One region of the Salipaludibacillus sp. CF4.18 genome, then DNA from elsewhere that is predicted to be linked to it. Evidence: predicted binding sites of a transcription regulator. Region 1 holds the regulator's gene; each other region holds the start of a gene.
The links. The regulator LexA, encoded in region 1, represses DNA repair genes until DNA is damaged. The targets are predictions, from matches to a motif close to CGAACATATGTTCG.
Positions count from the first base shown of each region.

Region 1 (6,519 bases):
AAACAAACAGTGGATATACAATGGCGCACATTTTGAAAACAAAAGAAACAATCACTAATTTTCCACAAAAAGACCTGCTAAGCTATTATTCTTCTCTATTTAAATCGCCAAATCGATTTATTCTCCAGCAAGGGATTAAGAGCAAAAAATATAAAGGAAACAAGTTTGATTTCAGAGTATCGCCGCAAAAAACCAAGTCAGGTACATGGAAAGTGATTGGGTTCTACGCTAGAGTAGCAGATAAGTGTTTGAATGTTACTAATCGAGATCAGGGAGGAAGACTTAAATTCAGATTAAAACCATTGATTAACCAAAAAATCAAGAAAGAAATAAAACAATGTTGTATTAAAATAGCGAAGGCTTTGGAATCAAAATATCCTCAAGTAATTGATCTAGGGATCGATATTGCAATCGATGAAACCGGGAAAATTTGGCTGCTGGAAGCTAATTTCAGACCCTACAGAGGTAGGATTGACAGTAAGCATCACCGTGTTCCTTTTGAACATGCTGTTTGGTATTATAATCAGAACTATGTTTACTAATAAAATTTTTCCGAAAGAAAGTTTGCTGTTTTATTATGAGGGTCGGCATGCCTTTACGATGTCTTCGCTCATTGCATCATAGGGGCACTAAAAAAGTGAAAATCGACTTTTTTAGTGCCCCTGCGAACTTCCTAGGGAGCAGAACAATACCGCGGAAAGCGTCTGCCAATAACGGATTCGAGATCCTCTATTTGAAAGGGAACAACCATCTCTAAAAACCTGGAATTATATAAATTCTTATCTTTGTGCTAAAGACGCCAAGTGTTTGTCTATTTAAATCACCTCGAAACTTTTAAATATGTAAGGCTGTAGTGCTTTAATGAGACTATATTTTTAAATTTTACTCTAGCAATTTAGTGTCAAGTAAATTGACAGCTTTGAACACTGTTATTATAAATGAAAACTAGCATAATGTCCTCACTATTAATTGCTCTCTCTCAGCACCATTATGATGTTTTCTTATTTTGCTAAAACCCGCTAAAGCACTTGCATAAAGAAACGGATTACAGATTATTTCACCAAATAATTCAGGGTCTTCTAGGATTGAAAAACTTCTGTATCCATACCTTTTATTCATTTCCAATATCCATACGTGTAAATCTCTATCTACAATGAAATCAATAGCTATATCCCCATAGCAACCGTGTTGGTCAAGAAGCTGACAAGCCTTTAAACAAACTCTTTCAATTTTTTGCTCTAGTAAACGTACTTGATTCTCGTCTAAGTCAAAGATTTGTTTCAATGCCTCTGGACCTTGAAGCAGGTAATCAAGGTTTTGTAAATTGGTAGTGATGCTACCCGGTACAGCAAATCTACCTAGGTAACCAGAACACTTCCATCGGGTTGTTTCATCTTTTTGCATGTAACATCGGAAATCAACACTTCTTGAATCATAATGGACAGGAACACCTTGCTGGATCATATAATGTTTTTTCTTATTAGAAATACCTTCAATTAAAGGATGGTCTTTTATATTTTCTAATCTAGCTAAAATGCATTTATCATTAGTTATTTGGTAGAACCCGTTATCATTTTCAATTTTAATGATTCCTTTTCCACTAGATCCTTTTTTGGGCTTTAAATAGATAGAGTGATATTCTGCTAACATGTCATTTATGTCTTCTAAAGTTGTTAGCTCTTTTGTATAAGGTAGATTATTTTGAATGGTGCGATCCGAGGAGAGCCACTCCCACATTTCCCATTTGGTGAAAAATTTAGAATTGAACACCCGGCCTTTTGTTTTTTCGTATAAATCTTTGTCTATATGGGGTGGGATAATAGCTCTTTTAAAAACAGCACCAGGATATGGAAAGATTCCTTCTCTCAAAATTGAATGGTTGGTTTCGGATTTTGGTTGAAAATAATACCCATTAATTGTTTGCTCTTCAATGTTAACTCCTAAACTATTACTAATGATAATTAAACCATTTAAAGGAACATATCTTTCTATCCGATCTTTTAATTTATCTAAACATTTTAGTAATCGATTAGATACTAAATATAGTACTACCGGGCCAAGATTTAAATTCGTTTCTGTTAAATTCATTTCGTAATCCAACTGATCAGGAATAGATGTGTCGTTTTTTATATTTTCAGATATACCAATGGTGTCATTAGGAAGAATGTTCGAATATTGGATAATAAGCTCTTTTTCCCAAGAGCCGAAATGAAAAGTGATTTTTTCTGAGGAAGATATTATTCCTTTTCGAAATATATTTGGAAAATAAATCTCGTCTATTTTATTTGTAGCTATCCATTTAATATACAATCGGACCATCCTTCCAATTAACTAACTTCACATATCAACTTTTCTGTGAAGAAAATTACAAACGAGAATAATGATGCTGTGTGTAAAACTTCAGTGTCAACATCATACAAGCATAAAGGTGATGGAATGTATGATCCAACCTCGGGTCTATATTAAAAAAACTACTTCATCCAAGCGTATGCTTTATTTAAAGAAATAATGACTAATCAGATAGTTAATAGTAAGTAAAATAATTGTAAGAAATGATTTAAATAAGGTGGGGTGAAATCAAAAGTATGGTATTAAGGGATCTGCATATCGTTATAAATGGATTTTGACATTTACGCTGGGAATTTGGGTGTAATACAGGGATATTTAAGAGGTTATATACTCACCATTTATTTATTTCTTAATATGATATGTTTGAGCATGTTACAGAGGAAAGGGTGATGAAACTTGAGTATGAAGGCAAATATAACCGATAGTCTCGGGGTGTTAGTGTCGAATAGAGCCTGGAAAGGTATTTCTAAAAATAAACCCCATTATCGGCTGGAAAAATTGGCGGAGGCTAATAAAGAAGATTATTTTAAAATGTTTTTTTTCTCCATTAATAAAGTCAATATAGACAAACAAGTCATTACTGGATATTATTTTGATTTTAAAAATAACTTATGGAAACAAGGTACTTTTCCATATCCAGAAGTTCTTTATCGGCGTGGTGGTGCAACGAAGAAATTTAAAGACAACTATCGCACTTTTATAGATCAATGCAAGAAAAAGAAAACATTCTTTTTGAATCCTTCTTCATTAGGAAATTGGGACATTTATAACTATTTTAGTAATCTTAAGCCATTAAAACCTTATTTGTTAGAAACGGTTTTATATGAAGGTCCAGAAGATTTATTTTACATGATGAATAAACATCAAACGATTTATCTGAAAGGGGTCACCGGGAGAAAAGGACAAAATGTGGTGCGCGTAGAATTGTTATCAAATAATCATTATCAGTGTAAGTATTATGATTATACTCAACAAAAAATTTACACCATGAACTATGAACAGTTAGATGATGTTATCCCTTTCTTAGACAAATTTTACAAAGGGAAAGGATTTATGGTACAAGAAGCTATCGACCTATTAGAACTTAACAATAGAAGGATAGATTTGCGGGCTGAATTACAAAGAGATATAACTAAAGGAATTCAGGTCGGTGGAATAAGTGCAAGAGTTAGCCAAGAAAACTCCCCGATTACAATTCATTCAGATGCTATCCCACTTGATGATTTGTTCAAGTGGATAAAATTATCCTCCAAAGAAAAATTGAAAATTAAGAAAAGAATTGAATCCTTTTTATGCACTGTTTATAAAGAGACGGAAGATAAATATGGGGAATTTGGAGAGATCGGGATAGATTTTGGACTAACAAAAGATCTAGAAATTAAGTTTATTGAATGTAATTCACAGAGCGCAAAAGTATCACTATTGAAAGCATATGGTGAAAAAACCTTAATGCAATCCATGCAAAATATACTCTCGTATGCTAAAGGTTCCCTCTTGGAAACAAGAAGCGAAGAAGATGTGAGAGATTTAGAGGCAGATAACGGAAACAAAGTAAGTAACAGCAGAGAGGAAAAAGTTACCCAAAAGAAAAATAAAAATAAAAGGGAGCTTTGTAAAAAACCCTCAACAAAGATTATACAGAAAAAAATTAAATATAAAAGACCTACTAGGCAAGAGAATACTTTTTCAACAACTCAAGTTTGGTTTGTTAGTGCGGGACGCAGTTAACGGAATGTGAGGCTTTCATTTAAATCTTCATAACTAAAGAGAAAGGATGAGGCAGGCTCCTTGTCCTACTTTTAAAATCTAGACAGACATCATTCTTAAACTCTATCTGGCATAACACTAGGTAAAAAATAAAAAGAAGATCAAGTAGTATCACTTGATCTTCTTTTCAATGGTATACATAAGTTATTGAAGTGTTCTGAAAACGCCGATGACTTTGCCAAGAATAGTAACTTTATCTAAAATGATTGGGTCTAATGTAGAATTTTCAGGTTGGAGTCGAAAGTAATTATCTTCTTTAAAGAATCGTTTCACAGTCGCTTCATCATCTTCTGTCATAGCGACCACGATTTCTCCATTATTTGCATGACTTTGTTGTCTAACTACGACATAATCGCCATCAAATATACCAGCCTCTATCATAGAATCCCCAGATATTTCAAGAATAAAGGACTGTTCATCCTGAACAAAGCTTGCTGGCAATGGTAAGTATTCTTCCACATTTTCAATCGCAGTGATCGGTTGTCCTGCAGTAACCTTACCAATTACAGGAATTTGTATGGATGCCGTGTGATTTACTTGAGAGGAATCATCATGTAATCCCAAAACTTCAATAGCGCGCGGTTTAGTTGGATCACGGCGAATGTAGCCTTTTTTCTCTAGTCTTGATAGATGACCATGCACAGTTGAACTAGATGCTAAGCCCACTGCTTCTCCGATTTCTCTCACCGAAGGGGGATATCCACGATCTTTAACTTCTGATTTAATAAAATCAAAAATAGCTTGCTGTCTAGAAGAGAGCTTTGTCATATTTCACACCTCGTTATATGTATTTTGTTCTATTTAATAGTTGTATATCATAGCAATCTAGTATTAAGAAACATTTACAGGAACATTATACCATGAGAACGTTAGTTTCGCAAACACTCGTTCTACTTATATGCTTGACACGAACAACTGTTCTAGTTATAGTAAAAGGGAACAAACATTCTTATTATGAGGTGATGAGCAATGCAAACATATAAATCTTTACGAAAGTACATAGACGGATCTGTTTTTATACTTCTTTTATCCTGTGTATTATACTCATGGACTTATTTTTCAGATAATCATACTCCAGTTGAAGAAAAGTATCAGGTGTCAACAGAATGGACCGTTGAAGATGGAGAGTCTCTATGGGCGATTGCCAGTTCCATTTCGGATGACCATGATATGACAATTGAACAGACTATTTCATGGATGAAGTCAAAAAATGATTTGGATAATGAGAGTATCTTTCCGGGTCAACGATTAGACGTTCCAACTCAGCTGACAGGAGTTGCTCAAGAGTGAGAGGAATAATATATACGAGAGTGAGTACTGACAAAGAAACACAACAAACATCTCTTATCCGACAAAAAGAAGAACTAGTGAAAATAGCAGAAGCCGAAAACATCCAGGTTATTGATATAATAGAAGAAAAAGCAAGTGGCTATGAAATAGAGAGAGACGGAATATTTATCATGCTCGAACGATTTAAAAAACAAGAGGCTAATATATTACTTATTCAAGACGACACAAGACTTGGTCGTGGGAATGCTAAAATGGCTCTCATTCACCAGTTGAATAAAATGAATGTAAAAATATATTCTCTAAAAGACAATGGTGAATTAGCATTATCTGAGACCGACTCAATGGTGTTGGATATCGTCGCTATTGTGGAGGAGTATCAGCGTAAACTTCAAAATGTTAAAATAAAAAGAGGGATGAAGCGAGCTGTTAGTAATGGCTTTGATCCGTCTATGAATCTATTGGGTGCAACCCGTGGTGGAGGAAGAAAGAGAAAAGAGGTTCCACTCAAAGAGATCTTGAGATTAAGAGAGAGTGGAATGACTTTTCATGAACTGGCCCTAATGCTAAGAGGGATGGGATATTCGATTTCAAAAGCAACGGCACATCGAAGATATCAGGAACATATGAAAAGCTTGTCCAACGATTAGGCAGTAAACTTGAATCCTTTATTTCATTGCTTTAAAATGAAATATGCCTATCAACAAACGGAGGGATTCAGATGATTCATAAAGAAAAACTTGATAGAATAAACATTTTAGCAAGGAAAGCAAAAAGCGAAGGTTTATCATTAAAAGAACAAAAAGAGCAAAAAGAGCTAAGGAATGAATATTTGAAGAATGTTCGCAAGTCATTTAAGAACCAATTAAAATCGGTAAAAGTTGTTGACGAAGAAGGTACAGATGTAACACCAGCTAAATTAAAAAAAGAAAAAGAGAATGATTCTTTACACTAATTTCTCTTGAAATATCTTTTGATTTGTTTATATTAAGTAATCCATTTTCCATTATTGTTGTTTGGGAAACTGATTACTTTTTTTATTTGAATATTTTTCACCTATAAGTATTATTGTTATTTTAATTGAAAAACCAAGGAAGGAAAGCATGCGCATTTATC
Region 1 is NZ_JBIMEV010000001.1:275,729-282,247, forward strand. It holds gene ACHABW_RS01385 (YheC/YheD family protein) at 1-542, shown strand, start outside; gene ACHABW_RS01390 (YheC/YheD family protein) at 946-2,310, opposite strand; gene ACHABW_RS01395 (YheC/YheD family protein) at 2,752-4,077, shown strand; gene lexA (transcriptional repressor LexA) at 4,261-4,884, opposite strand; gene yneA (cell division suppressor protein YneA) at 5,086-5,406, shown strand; gene ACHABW_RS01410 (YneB family resolvase-like protein) at 5,403-6,053, shown strand; gene ACHABW_RS01415 (DUF896 domain-containing protein) at 6,125-6,358, shown strand.

Region 2 (6,519 bases), on a different contig from region 1:
CCTTCTTCATCTGTTTGAGAGAATTGGTAATACATGTCTAAAGACATACCTTGTGACTGCAAACGTTGACCGAATTCTTCGAGCATACGGTCGACTTCTGTCTTAACCATTGCTTCAGGAATGTCAACTTCAGCATTTTCTGCTGCTTTTTCAACAAGAACATCCTTTTTCTTAGCGTCTGCTTCTTGTTGTTTTGCTGTTTCCAGCTTTTCGCGAGTATTTTTCTTCAAGTCTTCTAATGTTTCATACTCTTCATTGACATCTTTCGCGAATTCATCGTCAAGTTCAGGAAGATCTTTACGCTTAATATCATGAACTTTCACCTTAAATGTCGCTTTTTTACCAGCTAGTTCCTCTGAATGATAGTCTTCAGGAAACTCTACATTTACTTCTGTATCCGCTCCGGATTTTGCACCTGTAAGCTGTTCTTCAAACCCTGGAATGAATTGACCTGAGCCAATTTCCAAAGAATAATTTTCAGCTGTTCCACCTTCAAAAGGTTCGCCGTCTACAAATCCTTCAAAATCCATTACCACTGTATCGCCTTGTTGCACTTCTCCATCTTCTACAGCGACAAGATCTGCGTTCTTTTCTTGAAGTTGTGTAATTTCCTGATCCACATCTTCATCCGTAACAGTAGTATCTTCTTCCTCTACTGTTAATCCTTTATACTCACCAAGTTTCACTTCTGGTTTCACAATTACAGTTGCTGTGAAAGATAAAGGCTTACTCTTTTCCATATCACCAATATCAATATCAGGTTGGTCCACAGGATTAATTCCTGTTTCTTCCACTGCTTCTGTATAAGCTTGTGGCAACAGAATATCCAATGCATCTTGATATAGTGATTCTACACCAAAACGTTGTTCGAAAATCGGACGCGGTACACGGCCTTTACGAAATCCTGGAATATTCACCTGTTTAGATACTTTTTTAAATGCTTGATCTAAGGCATCGTCTACGCGCTCACTGTTCACTTCCACAGTTAAGACTCCGGAGTTACCTTCTTTTTTTTCCCATTTAGCTGTCATGTATACTTTCCCTCCAACATAAAAAAAATCATATTTATCGCTTCAGCTTTTTGCAACCCCTACATTATAACACACGTTGCATTCATTTCAATGATTTCTGCTTGATTAGAAAATGCAGATATCTGTATGTAATTTCTTTTCCATTATTATGTATGTGTCTGATCCGTTGCAAATAGTAATGACTCGATTTCCTTCATTTGTTTCACTGCGGTTACTGTTGCTTCTTTTTCACCTCCATAGAATGGAAGGACATCTTCTATATACGACGTTTCCTCTTCCATTAAACTATTTCCCATGTGATGCAAGGCACAAGCCCACACTTCAATATCTAAAGGAATGGGTGCCTGAGGGTATATCGCAAATAAATAGTGCCACCAGACTTGTCCCACCATTTCAAATAATGATGGATTTTCTTGTCCGAGTTCATGTTCAAGTCTGTGAATCACTTCGTTTCCAAACTTTTCATGAAATACATCTTCCAAGTCTTCAATATTCACTTGATACTGCTCATTAAATTTATGTACTTCATATACTCCTTGATGCTTCATTTCTCTTAAAATTTGAAGGAGATAGCTTTTTAGAACTGGTGAATGATCTTTATCTTTCAGAAAAGCACGATACGCATTTTGAACCTCACTGGAGTCATAGTGACTCAGTTGTTGAATCGCCCCCCATTGCTGATCAGGATGACCCTTTTCCAAAACCTTAATAAGTTCATCGGTTGAAGGGACCATTTCAAGCGAATCCTTTTCCCCGAAGTCTACTTCGTCCGCGATCTCTTCAAAACCTTCTGTCATATTCCTTGCGAAATCCAACAAGTGGTAAAATGATTCTGCCATTTTTGCAGGCAGTTTCTCTTCTGTCATTACCGTCTCCAGTAATCCTACTACTTCTTCGTAATCACCTAACTGAATAAGAAGAGAGACGTAAACTTGAAGCACATCAAAATATTCTCCAATCCCTTCTTTAAGCATGGATTCACAATATTTCTTTGCCTCATTTAAACGGTTCAGCTCGATATTCGTGATGACGAGTCCATAACGGGCTTGTGGATGCTGCGGTTCCAAATCTGTCGACTGTTTAAAATATGTTAGCGCATCATACAATTTTTTCTCTTTTAAAGATGACATTCCTTTTTCTACAAGCCTTGCAACAAGTCCTGGAAAAAGGATAACATTGTCATCATGACCATTTGCCTGCTTCCCCATTTTAGCTATCCTCCTTTCGTTTTTAATTCTGTATTATGTAGATTTCTCACATCTGTCTCATTAGTTTATCAATTGTCAAGTAGAAAAACAAATACAATTATGACTATCGTCGTCTTTTTTCAATACTTTTGTGATTCACGTTTATTTTTCAACGATTTTGAAAATGTTAAGTATACATATAGTTTTTCAATCGATAGATAGAAAGTGAGGATGGATAAAAATGACTACTCTCTTCTTTATGCTGATAGCTATGTTCGTTATCGTATTAACACATACCATGACCATACACTATTCGCGCCCCTATTTTACTACTGTGAAAAAATACGAACTAAGTATCTTAACGGACAGTCAACGACAATTATATGAAGCCCTTGTTGCTCGAAGATACTATGTATCATGCGGTTTGCAACTCAATTTTGTATTTATCCCTTTAGCACTCGAACCATTTAGAGTGGCTTTCATTGAAGAAAAACCTAGAACGCTTGTTTCAAGACTCTCTTTATTATATTTGAAATTAAAAGGCTGGCACGTCGTTTCTTTCTCTGTCAAATCTTCACACGAGGACATGACACTTATGCTTGATGGAATAGATACACGTAATTTCCTTTCTTCCAGTCACTTAAAAAATGTGGAATAACTGACATTGATGACGTCTCAAAAAGATGATTAAAAATATTTTTTATTACCCTCTGCACTATATTTCCCCATGTCTCTCTTCGTATATGAGTTCTTTTCTGATCAATTGAATTATGAGACCCAAATATTACCGAACAAATGTTCTTGTTTTCTTCCGACTCCTTAGGTATTATTGTGCCTAAGGAGGGATTACAGCTATGAAAAAAGTCATCTTTTTAGTTGATATGCAATCATTCTTTGCCTCTGTGGAAAAAGCGAAGCATTATAAAAACCTAGATCAGCCTCTCGTCGTTTCCGGAGACCCCAAACGAAGATCCGGTGTTATTTTAGCTGCTTGTCCTCTCGCCAAGAAGTCAGGTATTAAAAATGGCGAACGGTTGTGGGAAGCGCAGCAAAAATGTCCACACCTGGTCGTTGTACCTCCAACGATGCAGGAATACATTGATAGTTCGTTAGCAATCACTGAAATTTTGGAAAGGTATACCGACATCGTAGAACCGTACAGCATTGATGAGCAGTTCATGGATCTTACCCATTCTCAAAAATTATTCGGTGATCCCTATGAGATAGCCCGCCAGATTCAACATGACATCCAGAAACAGATCCGCGTCCGCGCTCGGGTGGGAATTGGAGAAAATAAAGTTTTAGCCAAAATGGCATGTGATAATTTCGCTAAAAAAACGAAAGAAGGTATTTTTCACCTGAAAAAAGAAGAACTGACTCATACGTTATGGCCGATGCCAATCGAAAACTTGTTCCGGGCAGGAACTCGGATGAGTCATCATTTACGAATGATGGCTATACGAACAATCGGAGAACTGGCACAAACAGATGTGAAAAAGATAAAAAAAAGATGGGGAATACACGGACAGGTTTTATGGATGAATGCAAATGGTGTTGATTATTCTCCAGTTTCCACCTCTTCCACGAATAGTCAAAAAGCAATCGGGCACGGGATGACCCTTCCTTCAGACTATCGTAAAAAGGAAGATATCAAAGTGGTATTGCTGGAGCTTTGCGAAGAAGTTTGTCTGCGTGCAAGAAGCTCTCACGTCATGGGACAAACGATCACTCTAAGCATGTCAGGAGCAAGCTACGATCACCCAACCGGCTTTCATCGACAGCTTACTATGATGGAACCAACCAATGTCACCACATCTGTGTTTCATTACGCCTGTGAGCTCTTGGAAACATTTTGGGATACGTTTCCCATCCGTCGCCTTGGCGTCTCCTTATCCAGTCTTACAAGCGATCAGATGGTTCAACTAAGTCTGTTTGATCCCGACCAGGAACATCGTATTCAACTTGGCTATACAATGGATGAAATTAACGTAAAGTATGGAAAAACCTCGATTCGTCGGGCATCTGCTCTTCTTCAAGCCAGTCAATCCGATGAACGTGCTGCGAAAATAGGAGGACATTATAAATGAGTGATTACATCAAGAGAGGTAACCTTATGTGGGAAGGAAGCCGAATGATGCTCCCTGAACATATCCAGGCATTACGTAACCGAAACAGAGAAGTGACAAAGGACCCCAAACCAAACCTAAATGACTATGAGTTAACAGAGCTCGGCTTTGTTGCCATGGAGTCCTTGAATTACACAATCGATGTACGCATCATTTATTGGAATAATGGATATGATACCGAAATCAGTGGAGTCATTGACCATATCGATCATCAACTTCACCAATTAAAAATTTCAGGGGAATGGATTAAAATTAACGATTTAAAATCCATGGAACGTATTGAATAGGCCAAAGTCGATGAAGATCGGCTTTGCCCTTCCTTTCTTTTCTTTCTACCCGTGCCAAGAAATTTCATCTTGGTATAGGAAACAGATTACCACTGAAAGAAAAACTTAAGCGACATCGTAATGGTAGTGTATGAAATCACGCCAATAGAAAACGTAATAAAGTGTGCTTCATCATCTGGAGGCAGTTCATATTTTAAAACATTTAAAATCATTGCTCCTGAAATAAAGGCAAAGATAACTGATTCTGTTAAAGGAGAAAGGTTCACTCCGATACCTAACGCCCATCCGGCAACAATGCCAAAGGCTAGAACGTACTTTCCTACTTTATTATAGATCTCCGGATATTCCCTCCCTAAGTCATGAGCAACAGCGATAAAGTGCATTCCAACTGCAAGACCGTAAAATACCGCTTGAATACCCAAAACATCATGCGCAATAACTGTATAGGCAACCAGCATATTATAGACGCCAAAAAAGATGATTTGTAACCAAAACAAAGTTTTAACTTTGCCTGGCGGCGATGTTTTTTGTGCATTTCTAACAACTTTTTGTATCCCATAAAAAATAATTAGCCCTATTAAACCAACAAAATACAATTCCGATTCCATCGTAAAGTAATCTCCATACTTTTTGACGACAATTTGTTCTTTATGCAGAGTCGGAAGAACGTAGACAAATACATAGGATACAGCTAGACCTCCGGAAAATGAAAACCACTTTAATCGCCGAATTCTCTCTGAAGGTATAAGATTGTTTGCAAATAGATGGATGAGGATAAAAGCAACGCCCATAAGTAACGCGTCTAGGGACATGATAGAGCTCCTTTAATAAAACTTCTCTTTTTATTAAAGTATCCAAAACGAAGTGAAACTAATAATGAAGTTCTTCTGATAGATAGTTCACTTAGGTCAGAGAGACGCTTGAATTCGTTCTAGGCGGACGCTTTCGCTACTTCAAGCGTTTTTTCAAAATAAAGCAAACCATTAATGAAAGAACTCACAGTTAAGTTAAAGCTGCCTACTCCTCTTTTAAAACAAACAAAAAACCTCTTGATAACCAAGAGGTTTGAAAGTTTATGTATGGTGTCCCAGGTAGGATTCGAACCTACGACCGACGCCTTAGAAGGGCGTTGCTCTATCCAGCTGAGCTACTGAGACATTATTTGGAGCGGGTGATGAGAATCGAACTCACATCATCAGCTTGGAAGGCTGAGGTTTTACCACTAAACTACACCCGCATATAAAACAAAACTTTATTACTATCGATCGGTCACTCTCTCAGTTATAAACTATGTAAAGAGCTGAGATTGTTTAAAATATTTTTGCGTTAGTAACTGTTTTTGTTAACAGCGACAATATCTAATATAAACAATCTCAGCCAATATGTCAACTGGTTTTCTTAAACTTTTTACTTAAATCTTCAATTTTATTTCCCGCCATAGATAAAAACGTCACATCTACCTCATCTTCTGATGTTTCCACAATCACATAAGTTCCGATTGGATACTGACGCGGAAGGCGGATACTGCCTGGATTAATGATGATTTTGTTGTTTTCCTGCATCGCTACAGGTATATGTGAATGCCCATGACATAAAATATCAGCTTCCTCTTCATTCCCACGTTCAATAAGATTCGTCGGTGTCATTTTAATATTTAACAAATGACCATGAGCAATTAAAAAGCGCGTATCTCTTACTTCCTCAACGACTTCTTCGGGAAAATCATCTCCAAAATCACAATTCCCGCGAACAGTAGTAACAGCCTCTAAGCAACCAGAATCAGATGTTAGTTCAGAATCTCCACAATGAAAAATAGCATCTACTTCTTGTTTATGACGATCGACAAGTAATTGGACTTCCTTTTCCCACCCATGACTATCACTCATAA
Region 2 is NZ_JBIMEV010000010.1:63,309-69,827, reverse strand. It holds gene tig (trigger factor) at 1-1,031, opposite strand, end outside; gene ACHABW_RS08910 (tetratricopeptide repeat protein) at 1,178-2,239, opposite strand; gene ACHABW_RS08905 (hypothetical protein) at 2,460-2,876, shown strand; gene ACHABW_RS08900 (DNA polymerase IV) at 3,073-4,305, shown strand; gene ACHABW_RS08895 (YolD-like family protein) at 4,302-4,631, shown strand; gene ACHABW_RS08890 (hypothetical protein) at 4,718-5,443, opposite strand; tRNA gene ACHABW_RS08885 (tRNA-Arg) at 5,712-5,788, opposite strand; tRNA gene ACHABW_RS08880 (tRNA-Gly) at 5,795-5,868, opposite strand; gene ACHABW_RS08875 (metallophosphoesterase family protein) at 6,017-6,519, opposite strand, start outside.
Region 2: the regulator LexA is predicted to act here: its motif matches at 3,007-3,020, upstream of ACHABW_RS08900 (DNA polymerase IV).

Region 3 (6,519 bases), on a different contig from region 1:
TCTTGTTTTTCAAGGTTGGATAACTTTTCCTCTAATAATTCAACTCTCGCTTGTAAAAGCTTATAATCATCTTTAGACACAAGATTCAGATCCTCTATAAAGTTGCCTACTTTTTCTTTTGAACGTGTATTCCATTTTTCTTCTGTTTCCTCACCCTTTTTTAGTAGGGAGTGATACATGTCGTCAGCTTCCTGGGGAGTAACCCGGCCTTTGGATACTAAATCATCAATATACTTTTCTACTTTTTCCTTACTAGATACTGCAGCTCCTAAGCCTAACAAAAACCCTGTTTTTAATAAATTACTCATAAGTAACTCCTCCTAAAATTTATTGTCTAATTTTTTCACCCACCGCTTATGAATGATAAAACTAAAAACAGTAGCGATTAAAAATACAAGTGTCACAAGAGCCATAAAGCTCTGCAACAATGGAAAAGAGAAAATAAGCGAGACAAATAACAATAGACTACTGAAGAAAAAACCACATACAGAACTGATTATTAATAGTATATATCTTTGGTGGTCAAATTGCCTCCACTGTCTTCGTTCTTCAGATTTTCTTTGTTCATGAGGTGCTTCAAGGTAACTATTTAAGTTACGAGGGAGCGACAATAAAGGTTTCACCGATTCTTTCAATACTTGCATCTTTATATTTCCGCGGTCGTCATCGGTATCTTCTAACCATTTCGCTACTACAGGTTTACCCAATTCTATAAAATCGATTTTGGGATCAATAATTGTTAGAACGCCAATACCGATAGATGCGGCGCGACCTAAAAACGCGAATTCTGCGGGTAATTGGATAGGCTGTTCCCGTACTATTTCTTGAAGATCATTAAATATTTCTTCTACCTTGTGCTGATCTAATTGAGTAATGTCTTCTTCCAAATACATATCTACATAAGTTTTAAGTAAGGTTTGGAGCTTTTTTTTATTTGCTTTGGGAAGAAGGAAACCTAAATCTTCAAGTTGGCTAATAACAAGCTGATAATCATCCAAGACAAATCCTTGAATCATCTTGCGAATTCTTTTGGCGTCATCGCGTGAGATTTCTCCAACCATTCCAAAATCAAGAATAACGATTTGACCGTCCTTTGTTATAAGAATGTTTCCTTGATGTGGGTCAGCATGAAACATTCCATAGTCGAGCAATTGATCAATAAAAAATTGAAAAAGTCTTCTTGCTGTGTCTTTGTGATCAATTTGATGTTTCTTTAGAAAAGATAATTCAGTTACCTTTCTTCCTTCAATCCACTCCATCACGAGAACTTTTTTTGTACAGAATTCTTCAAAGAATTGCGGGATATAATAATCCTGACTATGACTAAATCTCTTTTGAAAATTTTGAGCATTTTTTAGTTCTTTATAATAATTAAGCTCATCACCGATAATTGAAACGACTTCTTTGAATAAAGCTTTCGTATCGACTTCTTTACCGAATTTAGTGAAGGTCCTGGTAATCCATAGTACGATTCGTAATGCTTTAAAATCTGTGCGAATAATTTTATCGATATGATTCCGTTTAATTTTAATTGCGACTTCTTGTCCATTTTTTAATGTGCCTTTGTAGACTTCTCCAATCGAAGCGGAGGCAATCGGTTTATCACTAATTTGTGATAATCGATTGGAAATAGGTTGACCCCATTCATCTTCCAGTATTTTCTTGGAAATTTCGGCTGGAACAGGAGGGACCTGGTCAATTAAGTCTGCTAATTCTTTCAGGAAAACTTCAGGCATAATATCGGCCCGAGTGCTAAGGAATTGACCAACTTTAATCATTAAACCTTCAAGTTTAAGCGCTTTTTCGCGATACTCTATTGCTTGTTTTTTTAATAGCTGCTCCCATTTTTGATGAGAGGCTGAATCCCAATTTTTATGTGTTTTATTAAAGATATATAGTTGCAGAACAAATTTAAGAAACATAATAACAATGACCGTGATTCGATATAAAGAGAAATTTTTCACATTGTGCCTCCTGATAAACATACAAAATAATAGTGGATGATGTATGTTAATTAATTCTATACCCTTAAGTAATAAAAAGTAAGCGAAAACAAGGATAAACAAACATTTGATTTATAAACAAATGTTTGTTTTAATTAAGTAGAGGATAAGGAGGAAGGTAATGAACGAAAAAGAAGAGTACATTATAGGTCTCATTAAAAATAATCCTTATATTTCACAACAAGATTTAGCTAGCAGATTACAATTATCCCGATCTGCTGTAGCTGGTTATATTTCGTCATTGACAAAAAATGGCCATATTAAAGGAAGAGCCTATGTATTAAATAATGAACGGCAAGTTTTATGTGTCGGTGGAGCGAATATTGACCGTAAGGCAAAAATTCAATCAGAATTCCAATGGGAAGACTCAAATCCAGTAGTGGTCAGTGAAACAATTGGAGGAGTAGCCAGAAATATAGCAGACAATCTTGCCAGACTTCAAGTACCAACATTGCTTTATACTGCAGTAGGATCCGATTCTGAAGGAGACAAAATATGGTCTCACTCGTCACATTATGATATGTCGACATCGATTCAAAAACAGGATCAAAGGACTGGAAACTATACTGCGGTGCTTAATGAAAAAAATAATATGATGTTTGCACTAGCAGAGATGGATATATATGACGCAGTTTCGGTAGCTGATGTAAAAAAATCTCTTAGTCATTTCCGTTCAGCTGATATGATCATTCTTGACACGAATTTCCCGAAAGATGTTTTATCGTCTATATTTCATCAAAAGGATGCAGGCAAGCAAATTCTCGGAGTTGTGCCAGTATCCGCCAAAAAAATTAATCGATTACCGGACGATCTATCGAAAATCGATTATTTTATTTTAAATATTGAGGAGTTAAACGCAGTCATTGAAAGGTATGTTCCTCATGTGAAATCAAAGGACATTCCAATGAAAATGGATGAGATAGTGAAGCTTGGAGTGAAGAATATAATTGTTACTGCAGGGGAAAAAGGTGCACATTTTCAATCGGTGGAAGGATCAATAGGACAGACTGTTGCGTTAAAAACACATGTAGAGGATGTTACGGGTGCAGGGGATGCTTTTGCTGCTGGCGTCTTTTACAGCATTCATAAAGGACTGACGTTAAAGGTTGCTTGTGAAAATGGCACGAAGCTGGCACAGCGAACGTTAAGCACTACAGAAACCGTTGCCGAAGGATTAAATGAATCCATTTTTAACGAGGTACTTTAACAGGACAAGGGCAATAAAAAAAGGAATTTCGTTAAAAATTCGATCGACCAAGAATAAATTAAAACGAAATGAAACTAAGAACCATCAAACCAAGGAGGAACATAACATGAGCTACACACAATATATTGACTATTCAGCAGAGGTATTAAAAGCTAAAGAAGCAAACTTACCAATCGTTGCTCTTGAATCAACAATTATCTCTCACGGTATGCCATACCCTCAGAATGTAGACACAGCTAAGAAAGTTGAAAAAATTATTCGCAATAAAGGAGCAGTGCCAGCTACGATTGCTATTTTAGATGGGAAAATTAAAATAGGACTTTCAGAGGAAGAACTTATTTATTTAGCAAAAGCGACAGATGTAGAAAAAGTCAGCAGAAGAGATCTTGCCTCTGTTTTGGCTTCTAAAAAAGCAGGTGCTACGACGGTAGCCGCAACGATGATTTGTGCAGAATTGGCTGGAATAAAAGTCTTTGTAACCGGAGGAATCGGTGGCGTACATAGAGGCGCTGAAGAAACAATGGATGTATCTGCTGACTTACAGGAGTTAGCCAAAACAAATGTGGCCGTTGTTTGTGCAGGTGCGAAATCAATATTAGATATTGGTTTAACTCTTGAATATTTAGAAACACATGGCGTTCCCGTTGTTGGATTTGAAACAGACGAGTTCCCGGCTTTTTACACGCAAAAAAGTGGCTTTGGTGTTGATGTTAAGGGTGAGACTCCTCAGGATATTGCAGCTATGTTAAACGTAAAATGGGAATTAAACCTCCATGGCGGAGTTGTTATTGGAAATCCAGTCCCGAAAGATAAAGAAATGGATAAATCTTTGATAGATCAAATTATTGATAAAGCTCTTAAAGAAGCGAAGGATAAAGGCATAAGCGGGAAAGAAACAACACCCTTTTTACTGGATCGTTTAAAAGAACTAAGTGAAGGTGCAACGTTAACGACGAATATTGCTTTAGTAGAGAATAACGCTCATGTAGGGGCGGAAATTGCCGTTGCCCTTCATGATATTGAAAAATAAATAAAAGAAGTGAGGGGCACAGAAAAAGTTATTTACTTTTCCAGTGCCTCTTCCAACTTTTTAGAGTTTTCTTACAAGGTAATTTATAAGTTGACAGCTATCATTACGCCACACGCATCAAGGGAAGTTCGCTTCCTTTCGAGTAGCACCTACACGCACTAAGTAGGTGCTACTCGGGGGTGGCTTTAAAGATCACGCTGTATTTAATAAAAGACAGCTATGCCGTTTTTATTATGCTTTATTACTAATCATTAGATTCATCGCTAGCAGTCTCCTTGCAATTAACAATGAGAATAATAAGAATAACGTAAAGCCAATCCAATAAGAGACAATTCTTAGCGCATCTGCATTCCACGGTGCCAAAGAAGAAATAATCATTCCACCTAATAATGAAAAGCAAAGGCTAAACAGGATTAAAAATGGGAGATTAAGTTTCTTGAAAATAAGAAATTCTCCATTGTGTTCAATTTTATTCTTTTTATATAAGAAAGTACCAAGCAAAAGAAAAAAGACAGTAAAAACGATAGCTGTAATAATTGTAGCAATAGTTGATGTGTTCGAAAAGACATACATAAATGGTGTTACGTATTCTAACCAAACGGGCTGGTTTAGATAATATTTAAAATGAACGTCTATCAGCCCTTGAATTAATGTAAAGAGTCCGAGCGGGAAAATAGCAAAAACAATAGTTAGGGCTATCTGAGAAATTAATTCCCCGGCAATTGTTCCGATGAATAACGAAAAAGTAAAGAAAAATAAAAAGCCTAGAAGAGGTCCCCAGAATATCTCTGTCCACGAGACTAGGTATAAAGCGGAAGCAAACTCTGATTGATAGATAATAAAATATGCAATCCAAAAGTTTACGGAATGGAAAAGAGAAATAAGGATTGCCCCGTAAAACCACTTCGCCAAGAAAAGATCTTTACGATAAAATGGTAAAGAAAATGTAAAATCATTGCGTCGCGTATTTCTTTCGAGGCCAACGAGCATTCCTGCCAAAACGATAATGGATAATGTTACTAATATTGCTAATCCTCCCTCAGAAAATATTTGTAAAACATCCCATGGCTGCACTTCATAGATAGAATCATCTACTAATTGAGCTTGCTCTTGAAGTTCTTTCCAGGTTTCAAGTGCTAACGTTGATTGAAAGGGAAGGAAAACAACAAATAACGCTAGAGTCATCCAAATGATCATTCGAGTTTGTTTATAGTTTTGATACCATAATGCCTTATGAAACATCATCATCACCACCTAACCTTGCTACGAATAAGTCTTCTAAAGATAAAGGTAGATCTTCGAATAATAGTGGAGAAGCAAGCTTGATCTTTTTTATTATTTCATCGTGATTTTTATCTATTAAAATGATATAGACGCGCCCTGTTTGTTTTAAAATAGTGACTTGGTCCTTTAAGGCAACTGGCAGGTCACTTTCGAATGCGACTTGTGCTTTTATATAATTGGCTTTCATTTCATCCAATCCATATCGACTGTTTACCATACCATCTTTAATCATAATAATATCATTTGCAATAAATTCTAATTCATCTAAACGGTGCGATGAAATGATCACAGAAACATCATTGGTGGCTACTTCTTCAACAAGGATTTTTAATACTTGTTTTTTGACAATGACATCTAAGCCATCAGTTGGTTCGTCAAGCAGTATATATTTAGCCTTGGTTGAAAAAGCAACTACTAAGAAAAATAAAGCCTTCATTCCTTTGGAGTAATTGCCAATTTTCTTTATTTCTGGCAGAGCGAATCTTTCCATTAACTGAAGATAATAGTCTTCATCGAAACTAGGATATATTTGCTTATACAGGTGAATCATTTCTTTGGTACTATAGCTTTTAAGTGCTTCAGATGAATCGGGAACAAAAATAATTTGTTGTTTTAATTGAGGATTTCGAAAGATACTCTCGTTTTCTATTAAGACGTCACCGAAAGAAGGATCTAATATCCCAACCATGGTTCTTAGAAGAGTTGTTTTCCCGGCTCCGTTCCTGCCAACTATTCCAACGATACTTCCTGTTTTTATATCAAAATCTATATCAGTAAGAATTTTATGATGATGAATTTCCTTGGAAACATGTTTAACCCTCATCTCCGTTTCCTCCTAACTTTTTATAGATCTCTTCTGTCCAACGTTTCAATTCTATTTCAGAAACCCCGGCAAAGTGACTATCAATAATAACATCCTTTAACGCTTGCTGAATTCTCTCTGTTTTTTTTGGATCTATATATTCGGTTAATCCCTCTGATATAAACGTGCCGCG
Region 3 is NZ_JBIMEV010000016.1:31,014-37,532, reverse strand. It holds gene ACHABW_RS11945 (phasin family protein) at 1-308, opposite strand, end outside; gene ACHABW_RS11940 (ABC1 kinase family protein) at 321-1,964, opposite strand; gene ACHABW_RS11935 (carbohydrate kinase) at 2,125-3,210, shown strand; gene ACHABW_RS11930 (pseudouridine-5'-phosphate glycosidase) at 3,317-4,240, shown strand; gene ACHABW_RS11925 (hypothetical protein) at 4,472-5,488, opposite strand; gene ACHABW_RS11920 (ATP-binding cassette domain-containing protein) at 5,472-6,347, opposite strand; gene ACHABW_RS11915 (GntR family transcriptional regulator) at 6,337-6,519, opposite strand, start outside.
Region 3: the regulator LexA is predicted to act here: its motif matches at 2,079-2,092, upstream of ACHABW_RS11935 (carbohydrate kinase).